Linked DNA regions of Novipirellula artificiosorum. The protein of the gene in region 1 interacts with the protein of each later gene in a pairwise test. Links are inferred from orthologs where the notes say so. Each region holds a gene or a part of one and is shown in the gene's direction. Other genes may lie near its edges.

The links.
Region 2: the proteins of rpe (region 1) and eno interact in binary tests that used the Escherichia coli proteins (3 or more experiments, as listed by UniProt). The link is inferred for Novipirellula artificiosorum from one-to-one orthologs.

The regions. Positions count from the first base shown.
Region 1 is NZ_SJPV01000003.1:21,276-31,445, forward strand. Bases 2,978-5,927 are described here. They hold rpe (ribulose-phosphate 3-epimerase), read left to right. Parts: upstream 2,978-4,072; coding sequence 4,073-4,783; downstream 4,784-5,927. Other genes in these bases: Poly41_RS09510 (NAD-dependent epimerase/dehydratase family protein), read left to right, coding at 2,978-3,702; Poly41_RS09520 (histidine phosphatase family protein), read left to right, coding at 4,783-5,364; Poly41_RS09525 (DUF1549 domain-containing protein), read left to right, coding at 5,659-5,927. In the rest of the region: Poly41_RS09500 (arsenate reductase/protein-tyrosine-phosphatase family protein), read right to left, coding at 1-1,020; Poly41_RS09505 (NHL repeat-containing protein), read left to right, coding at 1,087-2,061; more of Poly41_RS09510, read left to right, coding at 2,713-2,977; more of Poly41_RS09525, read left to right, coding at 5,928-7,320; Poly41_RS09530 (DUF1501 domain-containing protein), read left to right, coding at 7,369-8,643; Poly41_RS09535 (sigma-70 family RNA polymerase sigma factor), read left to right, coding at 8,661-9,386; Poly41_RS34805 (hypothetical protein), read left to right, coding at 9,383-10,170. UniProt on the Escherichia coli protein: Catalyzes the reversible epimerization of D-ribulose 5-phosphate to D-xylulose 5-phosphate.
Region 2 is NZ_SJPV01000001.1:1,435,454-1,445,594, forward strand. Bases 2,666-5,586 are described here. They hold eno (phosphopyruvate hydratase), read left to right. Parts: upstream 2,666-3,440; coding sequence 3,441-4,733; downstream 4,734-5,586. Other genes in these bases: Poly41_RS05045 (riboflavin synthase), read right to left, coding at 2,666-3,226; Poly41_RS05055 (hypothetical protein), read right to left, coding at 4,891-5,586. In the rest of the region: Poly41_RS05035 (DUF1549 and DUF1553 domain-containing protein), read right to left, coding at 1-1,188; 16S rRNA (adenine(1518)-N(6)/adenine(1519)-N(6))-dimethyltransferase RsmA, read right to left, coding at 1,644-2,591; more of Poly41_RS05045, read right to left, coding at 2,588-2,665; more of Poly41_RS05055, read right to left, coding at 5,587-6,033; Poly41_RS05060 (Gfo/Idh/MocA family protein), read right to left, coding at 6,808-8,079; Poly41_RS05065 (hypothetical protein), read left to right, coding at 8,980-9,384; Poly41_RS05070 (DUF4405 domain-containing protein), read left to right, coding at 9,909-10,141. UniProt on the Escherichia coli protein: Catalyzes the reversible conversion of 2-phosphoglycerate (2-PG) into phosphoenolpyruvate (PEP). It is essential for the degradation of carbohydrates via glycolysis.

The DNA.
Region 1 (10,170 bases):
ATCGGCGATGTCACCTCCGTCGCGACGGAGCGTGAACACGCGGTCGTGCATGTCGGGCCAAGCCGCAAGGATCGCCGCGCGATGGCCTCGCGTCATCGTCAACACCAAATCCGCGACATGCATGACGGACTCGTCAAGCGGTCGGCTGCTGTGTCCGGTCAAGTCAAGCCCTCGTTTGCCCATCACGGCAACCGCTTGGGGGCTGGCACCCGCTCCGCATCCTGCCGCCACGCCAGCCGATAGAACACGGACAGCGTCTTCGCATCCCGTGTGTTTCCGCAACTGCTCTCTTAGCAAAGTTTCGGCCATTGGGCTGCGGCACGTGTTTCCCGTGCAAACCAACGCGATCACCGGCTTAACGAATTGGTTCATGGCTGCACGCTCGATCACGCCTTCTCGTAACAATTTCCATCGGTTGCCGTCGACGTGGACAACCGTCGTGACACCACCATAGCGAGTTGGGCCGTCATCGAGCAGCAGTGGCATCGATTCGCGGAAGTGCTGGGCCAAAAAATCGGCATCCGAAGCGATGTCGTCGCCGGTTGCCCCCCCACAGGTCGCCAAAACCAGCGGAGCGGACAAATAACGATGAATATGGTCCAAAATATCATGGTCCACGACGCGATACCCAACGCTTTGGTTCTCACCGACAACCAAGCTGCGTACGGACGGTGGTAGCTGGGACAATGCGGAACACGACGGCTCATCCTTCACACAGAGCGTCATCGGCCCCGGCCAACAACGGTAGATCAACCGCCGTGCGGTGCTGGAACCCGAGCTGATGAAATCACCAGCCGCTTCACGACTGCGAATCGAAACCTCCATCGTGCAGAGCTTCTCACTTGCGCTCGTGATCTCGTATAATCGAGACACCGCAGACTCGGACAAGGCATTCGCTGCCAATGCATAAGTCGTCTCCGTGGGAACGCCGACGACTTGGCCTTCAACCAACGCTTGCACGGTACGATGCACGATATCTCGTGAATCGTCGGCCGTTTGAAGGTCTAAGGTTTTCAGCATGAATTCAGTTGCTCCCAGATCCCCCAATTGTACGGTTTTTTTGAAGCGTTTCACAAGTCGGCCAAAATGACAATTTTGTACACCCCGCTGTCGCGGCGGCAATGGATCGGCGGGTCCGTGGCGTTGTCAACCACGCTTCTTTCCGGATGCCTTGCGGCTCGGAATCGTTCCGAGCCCGAGTCGGTTTGGGGGCGATACGGATTCAGCGATGGGCGATTTATCAAGCCGCGCGCCATGGCAATCGACGCGGACGATCATTTGTTTATTGTCGATACCACCGGCCGGATCCAAGTGTTTGATGGCGACGGAAACTTCTTGAGGAATTGGAAGACGCCACAGACCGAAAACGGGCGGCCCACGGGGATGACGATTCGTCGAGCCGCCGACGGTCGGCCGGACCGTTTGCTCGTTGCCGACACGCATTACTACCGAATGCTGAGCTATTCGCTTGATGGTGCTTTGCACGAAGGCGAACAAATTGGTGGAACGCCTGGATTCGCAGCGGGCCAGTTCGCATTTGTGACCGATGTGGTTTGTGACGCTCGTGGCTGCTTTTACATCGGTGAATACGGCGACTCCGACCGGATCCAAAAGTTTGACCCCGACGGAGCCTTTTTGGCGCAATGGGGGAGCTCTGGAAGCGAGCCGGAACAATTTGTCCGCCCGCAAAGCTTGGCGATTCAGGGTGATATCATCTGGGTGGCCGACGCCGGCAACCACCGAATTCAGCGGTTTGACATTTCCAAGCAGACCCCCGAATTGATTGACGTGATTGGCCGTGAAGGGAGCGGGCGTGGTGAGTTCCACTATCCGTACGACTTGGCCTTTGCGGCTGACGGAACAATCATCGTTTGCGAATACGGCAACCAGCGGCTCCAGCGACTCAGTGCCGACGGCAAATGGATCGCTTTTTGGGGAGGACCCGGTTTTCAACCCGGCCAGCTTTACGATCCATGGGCAGTCGTCGTCGATTCGCGTGACCGCATCCATGTGCTCGACAGCAACAACCATCGTGTGCAGCGATTGATGATGTTTGGTTAGACCTGCGCTGGGGTGGCGACCGCCGACGTTTCCGGTGCGATTTCAGGCTCATCCGGCGGAAGCGTGCGCAGGAGGTTTTCGAGGCATCTCTCCGGTGTCCCATCATTGCTGGCAGGAGCTATTTTCACTGGTTATCGTGCAGTTTCCGGGAGAAACGGAGTGGAGCTCTGCAGAGGTGCAACTTGACAAGGGATATCCCGGTCGATGGTGCGCCAAGGGTGCTACCGGTTCCCGGCGGACGACCGTCCGTCGGGGACTCTTTTCTAAGACATCATTGGACACCGGAGCCATACCTCCAAAAAACCTCGAGTCTGGGTTCCGCGCGCTTCCGTCGGATGAGCCCGATTGGCTCATCCGGCGGAAGCGTGCGCAGGAGGTTTTCGAGGCATCTCTCCGGTGTCCCATCATTGCTGGCAGGAGCTATTTTCACTTGTTATAGTGCAGTTGCCGGGAGAAACGGAGTCGAGCTCTGCAGAGGTGCAACTTGACAAGGGATATCCCGGTCGACGGTGCGCCAAGGGTGCTACCGGTTCCAGGCGGACGACCGTCCGTCGGGCACTCTTTTCTAAGAGATCATTGGACACCGGAGCCATACCTCCAAAAAACCTCGAGCCTGGGTTCCGCGCGCTTCCGTCGGATGAGCCTTTTGTTATGCGTGTCTTTGTTACTGGCGGTACCGGTTTACTCGGCAACGCGATTCTGCGCCAACTTGAACAGGCGGGGCATCACACCCTCACGATCGTGCGCAGCAAGGTCGACAAGGGCGTCTTCGATGGCCTCGCTACAGAGCGAATCAACGGTGACTTGTTTGATGCCGATGGGATCGAGCGAGCGGTTTCCGTGGCCGATGCCGTGATCCATGCTGCAGGCATCATCCATCTCGGATGGACTCGGATGGATGAATCGATGCGCGTCAATCGCGACGGTACGCGAAAGATCGTCGAGGCCTGTTTAGCGCATGACAGAAAGATGGTTCATGTCGGAACGGTTGATGCGGTTGCGATTGGTTCGCGGGACCAGCCGTCCGACGAAACAACCCCCATCACTCGAGCAACTCAGCAGGTGCCCTGTAGCTACGTCGTCAGCAAACGTGCCGGTGTCGACGAAGTGGCTAAAGGGGTTCAGCGCGGCTTGCGGGCGGCGATTGTGCACCCTGGGTTCATGCTTGGGCCATGGGATTGGAAACCAAGTAGCGGGCGGATGATCGTTGAGGTGAGCCGCGTTTGGCGACCCTTTGCACCGCGAGGCGGTTGTTGTGCTTGTGATGTTCGTGATGTCGCGGCGGGAACGATTGCGGCAATCGAACGAGGTGGCGACAACGGACGCGCGTTCATTCTCGGCGGTCATAACGTCACCTATTTCGAACTTTGGAAACAAATGGCCGAGCGGATGGGACGACGCGGTCCGGTCATACGGACGGGGCCAGCGGCGCTTTGGGTTGCAGGAAAAGCGGGTGACTTGTGGACTCGATGGAGTCAGGTCGAAAGGGACCTGAACAGCGCGGGCGTCCGGATGAGTAGCATGTTCCATTTTCACAGCAGTAACCGCGCGATCGCGGAACTTGGATACACCGTCCGCGATCTAAGTATCACGTTGGATGATGCTGCCGACTGGATTCGAAAGCATCACATGCCCAAATGATGGTGCCGCGACGGCTCAACCCCCGTTGCTAGCATTTTCTCGGGTCTGGTCTCGGATTGCCACGGGATCGTCATTTGGGGGGGCGTCCAAGCGATAGAGGCAGCGGTTTTGTGAAACTTTCTATGGTGCTTTGTTTCCCTTTATCGAGTTTCTCGGTTGAAGAATTGCGAGAGTTTCACGCGCCGTTCGGGACATAGCCCGCCGAACGGGTGGTGGGGGGCAAGAATTGCGAATTGACAGAACGTGGTGGAGGCGATCAACCTGTTGGGATCAATTCAACATGACGGTTGCGTTCGCGGATGGATGCACACGGGGATCGCCACAACAGCGTGCGGCGATCGGTATGTTTGACTCGATGTGAGAACAAGGGATGACCCGAGCGAAGCTCGATCTGATCAGAAAAATGACACCGGCGATTTTGCCGAGCGTGTTGTCGTGCGATTTTGGCGATATGAAATCCGAGCTGGCGCGATTGACCAGCGCGGGTGCTCGGGCTCTCCACGTCGATGTGATGGATGGTCATTTCGTCCCCAATTTAACCTTCGGCATGCCGATCGTTGCGGGGTTGCGCCGGCACACCGAGTTGCCTCTGGACGTTCACTTGATGATTAGCGACCCCCTGCGCTATGCGCCAGCGATGGTTGACGCGGGGGCGGATCTGTTGACGTTCCACGTCGAGGCGGTCGAGGATGCGACGTACACCGCAAAGGAATTTCGGAAATTGGGGGTGGGTGTCGGTGTGGCACTTGACCCTGAGACGCCGTTGTCGGATCTGGATGGCTGTTTGTCCTTTGTTGACATGGTTTTGGTGATGAGTGTGAAAGCGGGTTTCGGTGGCCAGCCATTTGATTCGGTGTCGTTAGACAAATTGACGTTGCTGCGCGACAACCATCCTGGACTGTTGCTGCAGATCGACGGTGGCATCAATGCCGAAACGATTGGTCCGGCGCGACAGGCCGGTTGCGATTTGTTCGTCGTGGGTTCGGCGCTTATCGGTCGAGACGATTATTCCGCTGCATTGGGTGAACTCGATCAAGCCGTTCGGTCGGCGGATGCAACTCCACAAGCGAGGGTCAAGTGATGTTACGCATGCCTGTGATGTCGCGTGTGCTGGTGATTCGTCCCGGTGCGACCCCTTTTGATGATGAACAGCGAATCAAGGGTTCGTTGGACATGCCGATGAGCGATCGAGGTCGTGTGCAAGTTGACATCATGGCGGCCGAGTTAGCCGATTTTCGACTGAAAACCATCTTCGTCGCTCCCTGCGAATCGGCTCGCGAAACGGCCGAGCGGTTGGCAAAGGGGCGCGATGTGCGAATCAAGGTGATCGATGCGTTTAAGAACATCGACCACGGATTGTGGCATGGAAAGCTGATCGAAGAGATGCGCAAGAACCAGCCACGCGTTTACCGGACCGGTCAAGAATCGCCTGACGATCTGTGTCCTCCAGGAGGCGAGTCGATTCGGGATGCTCGACTTCGGGTGCTCAAATCGGTCCGAAAGGTTGCCAAGAAAAGCCGCGATGAGGTGGTGGCCATTGTCGCCCCCGAACCGATTGCGTCGATCATTCAAAGTGCACTGCAGCGTGAACCTATGTGCAGCTTGTGGGAGTCGGAAACCGATACCGGGAAATGGGACCTGGTCGAGTCGGAGTTGTGGTAGCGAAGAACGCTGGCACCGGGCTCTCTGGCACTTGACGGCAGATCCACTCAGGCATTCGGTTGATGCCCGGTCCACCGAATCGGCTTGATTGCTACCTTTTCATCGTTTTTTTGGGTTCGCTGGTCCTTCCGCTGGAATTCCAGTGTGTGTGGTGTGGCCGAGACAAATAGAATGGAGCGTAGGTTGCTGGGTACAAATTGTCGCACCCTCGCGTTCTATTTCTAGCAGCATTGTCTGCTTCGCCCACTGCGACTTGTCTGAATCGCCCTCGGAATTTTGTCGAGATCCATGCTTATGAGCCTCGCGCTGCGCATTTACCTGCTCGTATGCAGCTCCTTCATCGTTTTGGAGGGGGCGCAGGGGGTGCTCGCAGTCGACGCGGTTCCCGAGCAGGTGGCGAGGATCAACGATGCGATCGAGCAGGGATGGCGCGACTACGAGATTCGTCCTGCCGCAGAGGTGGATGATGCGCTTTGGTGTCGACGCGTCTATTTGGACATCCTTGGCCGCATCCCGACGCTCGATGAAATGGAAGCGTTCCTGGACACGCGTGGCGCGCAGAAGCGTGGCAAGTTAGTGGAGAGGTTGCTCTATGAGGACCGCTATACCGAAGAATACGCGGGTCATTGGGGAACGATCTGGACCAACATTCTGATCGGTCGCAGCGGCGGTACGGATCGTCGATCGCTGACCAGTCGTGATGGCATGCAAAAGTACTTGCGGGATTCGTTTGCGATCAACAAGCCCTACAACCAAATGGTTTTTGAGTTGGTGACGGCGGAGGGAGCCACCGAGCCGGGAACAAGCAACTTCAACGGAGCGGTTAATTTTTTGGCCGACAAGGTGAATGATGAGAAAGCGGTATTGGCGACGAGCAGTACGTCGCGGATTTTCTTAGGTCAACAAGTCCAATGCACTCAATGTCACAACCACCCCTTCAACCAATGGAAACAGCAGAAGTTTTGGGAGTTCAATTCGTTCTTTCGGCAGACCCGATCGCTACGGCGGTTTGTCGATGGGACTCGCGACATCGACCACGCCGAATTGGTCAACGAGGATTTTGCGGGCGAGGCTGATGATCCGGCCGATGCGTTGGTGTTTTATGAGCTACGCAACGGGCTGACGCGAGTGGCTTATCCTGTGTTTACTGATGGCACGGAGATTGGCAAGAGTGGTTACTTGAGCGACAGCAACCGCCGGACGGAGCTGGGGCATTTGATGATGCAAAGCGAGTTCTTGGATAAGATGATCGTCAATCGCATGTGGGCCCATTTTTTGGGGTTGGGGTTCACCAAACCGATCGATGACCTTGGCCCGCACAACCCTGCGTCCCATCCGGACCTGTTGGAGGATCTCGGCCTCGAGCTGCGCAAACATAGTTACGATTTGAAGCAATTGATCACGTGGATCACTCTCAGTCGGCCCTACCAATTGTCGGCGGTGCTCAGTGAAGCGAACGAGATTGATGATCCATCGATGGGGGAGATGCCAAAGTTCTCGAGGTTCTACTTACGACAAATGAGTGCGGAGCAGTTGTATCAATCGTTGGTGACCGCCACGGGTGCGGGGGCGGTGGGCAGCTATGAAGAGCAGCAGCAGCAACGACGAGAATGGATGAAGCAATTTGTCGTTGCATTTGGCACCGATGAGGGGGACGAGGCGACAACGTTTAACGGTTCGATTCCTCAAGCCTTGATGTTGTTCAACGGTGATCTGACAAACAACGCGACAAGCATCAAGACGGGCAGTTTTTTGGATCGGTTGTCCAAGACAGGGCGTTCGCCGCGAGATCGGTTGACGTCGTTGTTTAGGGTCGCGGTGGCTCGGCGGCCGACGCGAAGCGAAGTGAATGTCGCCACGAAGTTGTACAGCGCTCGCAGCAACAATGAAAAAGAGATGCTTCAAGACATCTGGTGGGCGCTCCTCAATAGCAATGAATTCATCATGCAGCATTGACCCAAATGCAACCGTGCTTGTCTCAGCTGACACAAAGGTAAAACCAACATGAACCGTTTCTGGCAAACTCCCTCGGGCATGACGCGTCGTCATTTCATGAGTCACTTGGCTGGTTCCTCGGCGGCCTATGCGGCGTCGTTGTCGATGGGATCATCGATTTACGCCCACGCGGAGGAACTCAAAAAGAAGCGTCGTTCGGCGATCATGCTGTGGATGGGGGGCGGACCCGCAACGATCGATTTATGGGATTTGAAGCCAGGGGCTCCGACGGGGGGGCCGTTTCAGCCGATCTCGACGACCGGCGGGATGCAGATCTGTGAACACTTGCCTTTGATGGCCCAGCAGATGAAGCACATGTCGGTTGTTCGCAGCATGTCGACTCGTGAGGCCGACCATAACCGCGGTCGCTATTACATGCACACCGGCTTCGTCCCCAACCCTAACATTGAGCACCCCAGCTACGGGGCGGTGATCTCGCACGAATTGACCAGCCAGAGACCCGAGCTTCAGATCCCGCCATTCGTTTCGATCGGTGGCGCTAGCACGGGCCCAGGCTTCTTGGGGATGGCTTGGGCGCCCTTTTCGGTCACCAGCAACGGGCGGATTCGGAACTTGGAGATGAACCTGGACGATTCTCGTTTGCTGCAACGGATGGCCGCGCTGAACCTGATCGAACAGGGGTTTACCAGCAGGACGCGGGATTTGCCGGCGGCGGAGCATGCCAAAGTGCTGCGGAAAACGTTTGATTTGATGACCAGTGACCAGATGAAGGCATTCAAGGTGGATGAGGAGCCGGACGAGGTCAAGGAACGCTATGGAACCGGCGGATTCGGACAGGGGTGCTTGTTGGCCCGCCGATTGGTGGAAGCGGGAGTGCCGTTCATCGAGGTCGACCTCGGTGGGTGGGACAACCACGCCGGAATCCACGCAACGCTGAGAGATAACAAGCTGCCGATTTTGGACAAAGCGATGAGCGCATTGATCGAAGATCTGGACCAACGTGGTTTGTTGCAGGATACTGTGGTAATCTGGATGGGGGAGTTTGGTCGGACCCCCAACATCAACGCCCAAGCGGGACGCGATCATTTTGCTCGCGCTTGGTCTTGCGTTGTCGGCGGAGCAGACATCAAGGGCGGTTTGGCGGTCGGTGAAACGAGCCGTGACGGGTCGGCAGTCGAAACCGAGCCGTTCAGTAGTGAGGACTTGATGACCACCGTGATCAAGGGGCTTGGGATTTCGACCGAAACGACGTTCACCAGTAAGAACGGCCGGCCGATGAAAATTGCCGGCGGTGGGAAGATCATTCGGGAATTGGTCGGCTAGCAGGTTTCCTCACCTTCTTGCCCAGCCATGAAGCCAGTGGGTTGTTTGTGTCGAAATCGCATGGATCGGATCGCGACTTGGTAGCCCAGCCGGTGAGGGTTCCCGGTTCTGGTTTGGGGGGGGCAGCGGATCGAGAAGGTGGGGCCGGCGCTGGTCGTGCTCCCTCCGATCAAGCTGCCGCAGAGGCGACGGAACCGAATGCCGCTCTGCTGCGTCGAAATGACGCAGAACACACGGCCGAGGAGTTGATTCGCCGCCACCAGCGAGGGGTTTGGCGATACCTGCGTATGCTTGGGTGCGACGCATCGACGGCGGATGATTTGACTCAAGAGACATTCCTCAGGGTGCTCCGCCGCGATAATTTTATTGAGCACAACGATGCGGCCACGTCGGGCTATTTGCGCCGGACTGCCCATAATTTGCTGGTTTCCCGGCATCGAAAGCTGGGCCGAATGCACTCGGTTCCCGACTTGTCTGACGCGGATTATGTTTGGGACCGCTGGGCTGGCAAAGACCTCAACGGTGACGTCGCGGTCGATTCGCTTCGATTTTGCTTGGAATTGTTGACCGAGCGAGCACAATTGGCACTACGAATGCGTTATCAAAATGAGTCGAGCCGGATTGAGATTGCCAATGCGCTGGAAATTACAGATCACGGGGCACGAAATCTGATGCAGCGGGCGAAGCAGCAGCTTCGCGAGTGTGTCGAGCAAAGATTGCAAGACGAGAAAGACGTACCATGAAACCAGACAAAAACCCTATCGACGAACAAGCGCTCGAGGCGTTTCTCTCGGAAATCCATGGCAAAGTCCCCCCCGATTTGTCTCGCCAGATCTTGACCCGGTGGCATCACGAGTCGCCATCTCAGCGCGACCCCGTTGCGTCTCAACCGCCACTTTCGGACGCGAACCCCCTCGGTGGTGCTCATGTGGCGGTCAAGGGGCGACGACGACGTCGAAGTGATTGGCGAACTTTGGTCGTCGGTCTCGCCGGGGCAGCCGCGGTTGCCGCATCGGTCATGGCGTTGATCTGGCTAGCCCGTGACCTTCCAGGCAACCTCAATCGGATTGCGGTTCTGTTTCGCGGTGATGAGGAGCTTCGTGAGGAAGGCTTCGCCCCCCCGCTAGTGGTTGAAGGGGGGGATGGAACAGGAACGCTGGCCGATCACTCGTCCAGCGCAGCGGGTGTGCAGGTGGCAAGCGATCTGGCCGAGCCAAGCGATCTGGCCCAGTCGAGCGATCTGGCCCAGTCGAGCGATCTGGCCCAGTCGAGCGATCTGGCCCAGTCGAGCGATCTGGCCCAGTCGAGCGATCTGGCCCAGTCGAGCGATCTGGCCGAGCAAGCGTTGGCCGTGGTGGATGCGGTTGCGGAGGGAGCGGCGACGGAGATGACCCCCGAGCCTGCCGGTGGCATGCCGCTTGTTCAAGAGGGCCTCGTTCATGAGGGGAATGCCCAACCCGATCTCGAACGACTTCACGGCATCAGCGAACCCTCGCCAGATCGGGTACGCGACGATTCACGACAAAG
Region 2 (10,141 bases), on another replicon or contig:
ACTCTGCGCTTCGACGATCCCCGCAACGATCTCGTCGTAGGGGATATTCTGTTCAAGTCGAACGCGAAGCCAATGGTGCCACAATCGTGATGCGGCACCTCGAACGGGCAAGGCATTGTTCAATTGCTCTTCACTGTTTCCGGTCCAGTCCGACAACCGGGTCGCCCACCATGCGGCATAGGCGGGCGACTCGAGAAGTTCGTCGACGAGTGCCAAGCGTTTTCCGGGTGAATCGTCAGCCAAGAATTCTCGGACGGTATCGCCAGCGGGTAGGACACCGGTCATGTCCAGTGATACACGACGAATGAACTCCGCGTCGGTACAACTGGGTGAAGAGACGATTCCGAGCTGATCCAGCTTCCGTAGTACAAGCTGATCGATAGGCTGTTTCGCAGTCGCGGCTGCATGTTGCCTTGTACCGATTGGCCGCAACACAGGAATCGCCGCAACGGCATTGTCGTAGTAGATCACAACATGGGTGTCCCCTTTCATGCCGGACGTGACCGTGCCGTATTCATCGATGAACGCAATCGAATCATCATTGGTACTGAAACGACACAGCGGCGTGACCTCTTCACGTGTCCCGTCTTGCCAAGTTGCAATCACCGATAACGAGACCGATTCATCGGGGTTCGTAAAGTGAATTTCGCTGGGCGTGACTTCCAAGCGGCTAAGCGTATGCATTTTGTTGGCATCGAACGACGCCCCGGCGTCAATCCACCGTCGCAGCACGTGATGCTGCCAACTTCCCGCGTCAAATCGTTTCCCGCCTTCGTGCATCTCTGCATCCGTCGGCTTGGCCAGGATCAAACTCTCATCGACATCGTCGACGTCCACACGGCCACTGTGTTCGGCCAACAACGCTTCATGGTCCGCCCGAAAGTCGTAGCCGAACAGCGAGAGTTGAAATCCACCTCGCCCTTGAAACGAACCATGGCAGGCGCGACCGTTACAGCCAAGCCGACCGATCAACGGAACAATATGTTTCTGAAAATCAGGAACCTCGTCGCTGTCCAACGATTCAAACCGTTGGTTCAGCGGAGCAATCGATCGCAAATCGTCTCGCTCCACGGTGCCCCCGACGGTCGCAGCCGTGTTTGCCGCAAGCGCGACAAACGTCCATGATGTTGATTGCAGCAGCAAGGACGCCGCAACAAAAACAACGCTCCTCGATTGAACGAAAGCCATCGATCGACCCCACCTAATAGACGTCATTTCCACTTGAATGCGTCGCCGACGAGCATCGCATGCTCCTCGACCCGCCGCTCCAGTATACCAGCGACATACCCTGTGTGGGGGCCTGACGAATCGGTGGGGGTTTGGAGACCGATGGAAAGTATCAACGATTCGAAAGTGGTCGTATGCAGCAAAGTCAATTGGGTGCCAAGGAACCCTCTCCCTCGCTGCGCTCGACCTCTCCCAAAGGGAGAAGTACACCACCGCTCCCGCTTGGAGGTCGTGCAGTTTTTAAGTTGTGACTGCTGAAGTGTTTAGGTATCCAACCACCCCTGCCCGCGCAGCGGGAGGGGTCGAGCGCAGCGAGGGGGAGGGTCCAGGACGCGCGGCCAACTTTTCGATACGTCTTAATATCGATTCGTTAGGCCGCCCCGTGGGGGATGTTTTTCCTTCCAAACCGACGTTTTTCAGCTCGTTGCTTTCTTCGCTTCCGCTTGACGCAGGGCTTCCACCAACTGTTGCAGCTCAGTGACCGTCAATTGCTCGGTCCGACTCGTCTCACCGTGTCCGAGCGATGCGAGCACCTGATCGACCTCGGCTTTATCCAATCTCCCCTTCATCGCACTGATGACAACGCTGCGCAAGAATTTGCGACGGTGAAAGAACAGGGCTCGGACCGTGTCATGGAAATACTTCAAATCGGGAATCGCGGCCCGTTTTTCCGGCTCGGCGTCGAGGCGAATGATGGCGGAATCGACCTTCGGCCGTGGCCAAAACACCTTCGGAGAAAGCACGCGCACGATGCTTGCCCGGCAAACCGATTGCACCCAAACGCTTAGCGCCCCGTAATCCTTCGTCCCCGGTTGGGCGACCATGCGGTCGGCGAGCTCCTTTTGGATGGTGACGACGATCACGTCCGGGTAGGGCGTCTCGTGAAGCAAGTTGCTGATCAGCGGGGTCGCAATGTTGTAGGGCAGATTGGCAACGAGTGCGAATCGAGCATCGTCTCCGATTCTCGCGATCGCATCACGAATGTGCCCCATCAAATCATCACGGAGCGCATTCTTGTTTCTCAGCGCATCGCCTTTGAGCAATAGCACGTTGGGCCGGCCAGAGAGTTCCTCGCTGGCCAATTGGTGCAGATTCGCGTCAATCTCGATGGACAACACCGCCCCCGCGGCATCCGCTAGCTTTGCAGTCAACGATCCGACCCCCGTACCGACCTCGAACACGACATCGTTTGGCTTCAACTCGGCCGATCGAGCGATCAAGTCGATGAGATTCAAATCAATCAGAAAGTTCTGACCGAACCGAGTGACCGGGCGCAAACCAGCCTGGGCCAGCCGCTTGGACAAGTACGTTGCCGTTTGCCGCGTTTCGTTGGGCTCACGTTCGTTGGGATACGGCTGATTCAAGTGTCTGTGTCGCTGTGAGTGGGTGCAAGCGGCGCTTCGCCATCGCCAAGCATTTCCAAAGATCGCTGGACGTATTTGGCCAACACATCGGTTTCGATATTCACTTGGTCACCGTTGGAGAGCTGCCCAAGCGTGGTGACGTCGAGGGTATGAGGAATCAAGGCAACGCTGAAAGAATCCTGATCCGCGTCCACAATCGTCAAACTGACGCCATCCACCGCGATGCTCCCCTTGCTGGCGATTTGTGGAGCCAGTCGCTTGGGCACTTCGAAGCAGAGCGTGGCCCAGGGCGGATCGTTCTTCCGTTCACGCAGCATTCCCTGGCCATCAATGTGGCCTGTGACATAATGCCCCCCCAACCGATCGCCAATCGCAAGCGAACGTTCCAAATTGACGCCTGAGCCGATTTTTAGCGTGCCTAAATTGGTCCGCGAGAGCGTTTCTTCGCCAGCTTCGAACTCGAGGATTTTTCCGGCAGCTGCCACAACGGTCAGGCAGCAGCCATTAATGGCAACACTGTCGCCAACTTTCACACCTTCAGCCACTCGACCTGCGTCGATGGCGAATCGCTTCCCCGGCGGCTCATCACGGATCTCCGACAATTGGCCCATCGCTTCGATAAGTCCGGTAAACATGGCTCATCACTAACAGTTAAAGGAAAACAGGTGTTTGAGACGAAGGAAAACGCTCGCCGCCGTCCATGACGGGTAGCGGCAATGCAGCTCATTGGACAAAATGCCGGCGGTTTGCACAACGCAGTGGTCAGAAAAACCGACTCGCGGCTTGGCTGCCCGGACATTTCGTCACGATCCCAACACACTTTCTGTTCCCACTTTACGAGGCCTCTCAATGACTTTAATCGAAGCAATTCACGCACGCCAAATCCTCGACAGCCGCGGCAATCCTACCGTCGAATGCGAAGTGCTGCTCAGCGATGGAGCACACGGACGAGCAGCCGTCCCCAGCGGTGCCAGCACCGGCGTTCACGAAGCCTGGGAACTGCGAGATGGCGATAAATCCAAGTTCCTGGGTAAGGGCGTGATGACGGCCGTCGACAACGTCAACAACAAGATCGCCGATGCGTTGGCCGGCATGGACGCGACCGACCAAGCCGCCGTCGATGCCGCGATGCTCGAACTCGACGGATCTCCCAATAAAAAGAACCTGGGTGCCAACGCCATCCTCGGTGTCTCGCTTGCCACCGCACACGCCGCGGCCGCCTCTACCGGACAACCCCTGTATCGCTACCTCGGTGGTGTCGGTGCTCGATTGCTGCCCGCCCCGATGATGAACATCATCAATGGTGGCGAACACGCGGACAACGATGTCGACGTCCAAGAGTTCATGGTCATGCCGCTCGGTGTCGATTGCTTCAGCGACGCACTTCGTTGTGGTGCAGAAATCTTCCACAACCTCAAGAAGGTCCTTTCCGACAAAGGCTACAACACGGCCGTCGGTGACGAAGGCGGTTTCGCACCCGATCTGAAAAGCAACCAAGAAGCGCTTGACGTGATCATGCAAGCGATTGAAAAAGCCGGCTACAAAGCGGGCGAACAAGTTTGGATCGCCTTGGATCCCGCGTCGACCGAGTTCTATGACTCCAAGACCAAGAAGTACAAGATCGATGGCAAAGAAATCAGTGGCGACGAAATGGTCGACTTCTGGGCCGATTGGTGTAGCAAGTATCCGATCTGCAGCATCGAAGACGGTTGTGCCGAAGACGATTGGGACACCTGGAAGAAGCTGACAGACAAGCTTGGCGACAAGATCCAACTCGTTGGCGACGACCTGTTCGTGACCAACGTCGAACGCTTGCAACGTGGTATCGACGAAGGGATCGGGAACAGCATTCTGATCAAGGTCAACCAAATTGGAACGTTGACCGAAACGATCGACTCGATCCAATTGGCGAACCGCAATGGCTACACGGCTGTGACCAGCCACCGCAGCGGTGAAACCGAAGACTCGACGATCGCCGACTTGGCGGTTGCTCTTTCGACCGGCCAAATCAAGACCGGTTCGGCAAGCCGCAGCGACCGGATGGCCAAGTACAACCAATTGCTACGGATCGAAGAGATGCTTGGCGACGCTGCACTTTACGGCGGTCCCGTCCTCGCCAAGAAACTGCTGGCAAAGAGCTAGTTCCCTCTGCAACGGGTTGAACCATTCGCCGGCAATGCCCGGCGGATGCAAGATTGAAAAACAAAGCCATACGCATCCTCGTGCGTATGGCTTTTTCGTTTTCGTGCTTTCAAGTTTGTCTCTTCCGGCGGATCATCCCGTGATCAGATTCAGCAAGTCACCGATCGTTCGGTGCCAATTTATGGTCGACTCGGATGGTTTGGATGATCTGATCCAAATCCGGAGAGCCAGCGGCAAGTTGGTGCGAACGAATCCATTGCTCCTCGGTCGCCGAGGGGCCGCAATCGGGCAACGGGATCAAGTTTTCGTTGTCCGCTTCCGATTCACAGGTGATCGCCGTGATTCGAGGAATCGGGGCATGATCGGGACTGGCCACCAAGCGGATCTTCTCGATCCGGTCCCCTCGAGGGGCGACCACCAAATAGGGCTGGTAAGGGTCAGCCGACGGATGCAGATACGACGCCTTTGAGGAACTGAGGCGTTTGTAGCGCCCATCCAGCGTGAAACCGATGATCAGGGGAAAGACGTCGGGTGAACCGGTCGCGTAATGGACTTCGATGGCACCGCAGGACTGCAGCGGTTGTCCACCGCTCACGGTACCGCCAAGGAAAAAGAGTCGTCGAGCGCTGAAGCCACATGGTAATTCGATTTGCCCGCTGTTTGGAATCAGCGTGAATGTCGAGACGCTCCGTTTGAACGGTACACCGGGCGCAATGGTTTCATAACGAACGTCCACGGACCGTTCGGGTCGCTCCCAACCATCCGGCATACCTTGACGAAAGTCGATCGTCAGTGACGAGCCGGCATCAATCTTCCCAATCCCCATCCACCCATAGGCACTACCGCTGTTACCGTCATGGATTTCGATTCGCACCTCTTTGCCTTGATGCGGACGGACGTTCCACGATCGCTGCTGCATGCCGTCATGACCCGGTGCAGCCGTTTGCATCAGCATTTCGCCTTTACGAGCATCGACCAGAGCGATGTAGTTTTTCCCCTCTCCGCCCCCCGCGCCGTCGTGGCCACAGATCGTGAAGGAGATTTCATCGTCGGCGATCACAAACGGAGGCGAGGAGGCGACCCCGGTACCCGCTTCCCCTTGCCCTAACGACGAGAAGTAGGGTTCGATCGCACGGTTTGCTCCATCCCGATCAAGCAGGGCCCAGGTGGTGCCCGCAGTCGTGGGAGGACTTTTCAGGGCCTGGTATTTCTTCGAAATGGACGTGGGCTCTTCGGTGAAGCCTGCGCCAGTAAACAGAATGCAGAGCAGAACCATTGCTCGTGAAGTACAGGGAATCATCGCTACTATCCTACCTTCCAATATCGTGTGAATGCTTGTTGAGGGTGCGACGCCTCGTCTCGTAGCCAACCCGTGTAAAGCATCGTGCAAAAAACAACGCTCAAATTTCCAATGCTGAGCGGTATTGGGCGCTAGCCGCCGGATGATTCGTTGGAGTGCTAGGCTTTAGCCGATTGCGTGCTGGATCCGTGCTGAATCGGCTAAAGCCTACGACTCCAACGTGCGCAGTTTATTTTTGACTCAATCGATGTATGCTGATTGTATACAAAGGGTTACGGGGAATAGGTTTGGACGGGCTCGCCGCGAGAAACCTCAGGTTTCGTCCAGTCGCAAGCTAGCCTATCTACACGGTATTGCTAGCCCGGTAGGTGATTGATCCTGAAAGGATCGCAGAAGGTAGCCGGGGGTCGCTGCGAGAGCAGCGCACCCCCGGTATTGAACGAACAACTCGGACCGACCCTGGAAGGGTCGAAGATCACGGATTCCCGCGACCCTCTCAGGGTCGGTTTAGAAATCCGCATATCGATCCGGTGGTATCGCTGGCGCTCAACCACCGGCTAACTTCTGCGATCCTTTCAGGATCAAAACAGGATGGAACTAACGATTCCTAACGCTAGCCGCCGGGTTTAGGCTAGAAAACTCTATTCGCATTTAACGGTGGCTAACGCCATTCCGCTCACCTATTGTCCGACCGTCACTAACTGGATAGCGCCGCTCAGTCCGAGATTGATCTGGCAAATGACGGTAAATCGCCCACAAAGTGGCGCTGTCCAGCTACGCGAGATCGGGAAGTTCCCATCCTTGACGTCGCGGTCGATCCAAGTACGCATTCGCTTCTTCGTCCCCGGGAAATTGCTCTTCGTTTGGATCCCAACGAAGCTTGCGGCCCACTTGCCGAGCAATGTTGACCAAGTGACAAACGCTGATCGATCGGTGACCGATTTCGACGTCGGCGTTAGGCGTTTTGCGCGTGCGGATGCAATCGAGCCAGTTCTGGATATGGGGTCGGGCAACCCAACCCGCTCCTTCCCAGGAGAGCGCCTCTTCGAGGGCCGGTGGATTGCGAACGAAATCAGGCGGATTGGTGGTGAACTTGTTGCGGTTGATCTCAATCTTTGCATCACTGCCAGTGAAGATGCCGCCTCCCATCGGTCCCTTGTCGAGTTCGTAATCGACTTGAATGCCATCGGCATAGCGCATCGACACCTTGCCGTTGGGTCCCGGCGTCACGGGCCAGATTTCTTCAGGCCCTGTCAGACTCTTGCCCAACGCCCATTGAATTTGGTCAACTCCGTGTGCGCCCCAATTGGTCATTTCGCCACCCGAATAGGCTCGCCATCCCATCCATCCAAACTGCAACGCATGATTAAACGGTCTCGCCTCGGTTTGTGCTTGCCAAACGTCCCAGTTATCACCCTCGGGGATTGGCTGCTCCGGCAGCCCCTGATAGTCTCGCGGCCCCGTATAGCAAATCCCCTGAACTCGCTTGATTTTGCCGATCCCGCCTGACCGAACCAACTCACAGGCAAATCGATTCAACTCCATCGTTCGCTGTTGCGAGCCCACTTGGAAAACGCGGTTGTACTTCCGTACTGCGTTGACCAAAACGCGGCCCTCATGGATCGTCAACGTCAAAGGTTTTTCGGCATAGATGTCCAACTCTGCCTGGCAGGCATGGATGCAAGGCAGTACGCGTGCGTGGTCGGGAGTCGCCACCACGACGGCATCCAGGTTCTCCGATTCAAACATCTGCTCGTGGGAGGAGTAGGTCTTCCAGTTCTGTTGTTTTTCCTTCAGCGTATCGATCATGCGCTGCTGGTAGACGTCACAGATCGACACGATACGACCGTCCGCGGGGACGTGATCCATCAATTGGCGAGCTCGCCCGCCGGTACCAACAAAACCGATGATCACGCGATCATTGGCCCCGGGTCTACCCGCTGCAGCCAAGACACCCTGAGGAATGAAGTAGGGCAAAGCAATGGCACTCGCAGCAGCGCTGCGTTTCAAGAAACGACGCCGAGAGGACTGAGGTGAACGAGGCATGTTGTCGGAGCTCGGGGTGGGTGGGAAGACTCGCTGCGGAGAGGGAAGCCGATCGGAGGAATTGGGGGAAATCAATCCGCCACTATACCATGCCGCGATCCGGGCAGTGCAGCGGCCCCAGCCCAACGGTATCGATTCACTCTGAGCAAGAGTCACCACGGGATCGCGACAAAAAAGGCATTGGTATCGGCACCCTACCACTCAGGCTCCCTTCTCCACCCGATTTTTCGGGGGGAGAAGGGCTGGGGATGAGGGGGGCGATCATGCAGAAATGTCACAAGGCGCAGAGCCGACTTGTACACTCGCGTTGCCGCTCCCTACGCGGGCGTGCGCGTGGCGAGCAGATCCAGTCGATTCGGGCACCGTCTCAACACACCATGCCGCCGTCTTCAGCAGCCCAGCCCCCCCCAGCCCAATACCTTGGGCGAACGACAACTGCAAGCGATAACGCGTTTGGTTTCCGCAACGAAGTCGATGCTGCCAGCATCGGAAAGCATGATCCAAACCATCGATCGTCTTAAACGCGTGAAAATTTTGCACACCAGGATTTCGGCAGATGAGCATTCGCTTCACACCTGCTACCGAGAAAAAACGAATCACAGTATCCAGAAATGCCATAACTCCTTTCGGTATATCGACTTGGAAGTGTTTTGCGAGATTCGTAGCTGTGCACGCCATGTTTGGCACTCAACGTGCAAATACGAAATGCTCATCAGCGTTCGCTCTGGCTGCAAATGTCTGGAAGCGGCAAGTCCCCATAACAACCTTTTAGGAGAAGTTCAGTGAACAGTCAGTTTTCAATCGGCTTTGTAATCGCGCTAGTGATCGGTCTTGCTGCCGGTGCTTTGTGGCCAAAATATAGCGATTCACTATGGAGCGATTCATCCTCGCTGTCTAACAATGCTCAACAAATCCGTTTCACCGATTCCGGAAGAGGTTACGGAGGACAGGGATTTGACCAAGGTAGAGGCCGGTTCCAATCCGGTTCGGCAGGGCAATGTGCCGGGAATCGAGGTATGGGATCACAGCAAGGGAACCGAGGATGTAGCTCTAGCGGGTGCAGCGATTCCAATCATGCGTCCGCGGGTGGTTGTTCGGGCAATCAAGGATCCGGCCGAGGCCAAGGAAATCACGGAGGTAACAATGGTGGATGTTCAGGAAGTGACCATTCGGGACATGGCCAGCAAGGTGGCGGGTGCAGTGGTGGCTGCGAAGAAGCTCATGGCGGCGCTGGTTCACCTGGAAACGGTCAGGGGCGCGGAGACGGCCGAGCCCAAGGGAGATTTGGAAGAAACCGGAGTGTAGCCCTCATCTCGACGCCAAATGGTCTCGGAAAACAGAGGCACCAAGGCGGAAACGCTCATGCGGGAGGTTGCCAGGAAGCTAACGGGCAATGCGATTCACAATCGGTTTGCTCGGAGGGCAACACATCGTCTTATTGCCAAGCCAACTCTTCCGGCCAGCGCCAAAGCTGCAGTGACTCCGGTGATGCTCATGGATCATGCCAATCGACTGAAAATCGTGACGCAGTCAATCACGAACAAAAAGCTAAGGAACGGCACGGCGAACCTTCCGCCGAACATCACAGCCCTGGCATGGGCATGGGCATGGGCATGGGCATGGGACGCGGTTGGGGACGAGGTCTTTCTGAATTCTCTGAAGACTCCACAGAGGATTCTGTGGAGCAAGAGAATGCTGATGAGGCTCAAACAAGGGACTAAGCCCATAAAAACCACAGAGTGCGGCGTGGATCAATGACGTAGAGATTTCTCGCCGCACTTCCCGAACGGGTTCTCGTCAAACGCACTGATCAAGTAAGGAATCATGCCATGTCTTCCGCCGATTTCGCAAATCCCGATACGAGCGTCCCCAGTCGCAAGCGGCGTGCTCGTGCAGAAATCACCAAGCCAAGTGTTGCTGCATCGGTCGAACGTCCATTTAGCCTCCGTGGCTTTATTTCCATTCTGCTGGTGTTCTGCTTGTTCATGATGTTGATTTCTGGTTTCCTTCTCTACATTGCCCCGCGAGGACGGGTTGCCAACTGGACATCATGGACCGCCCT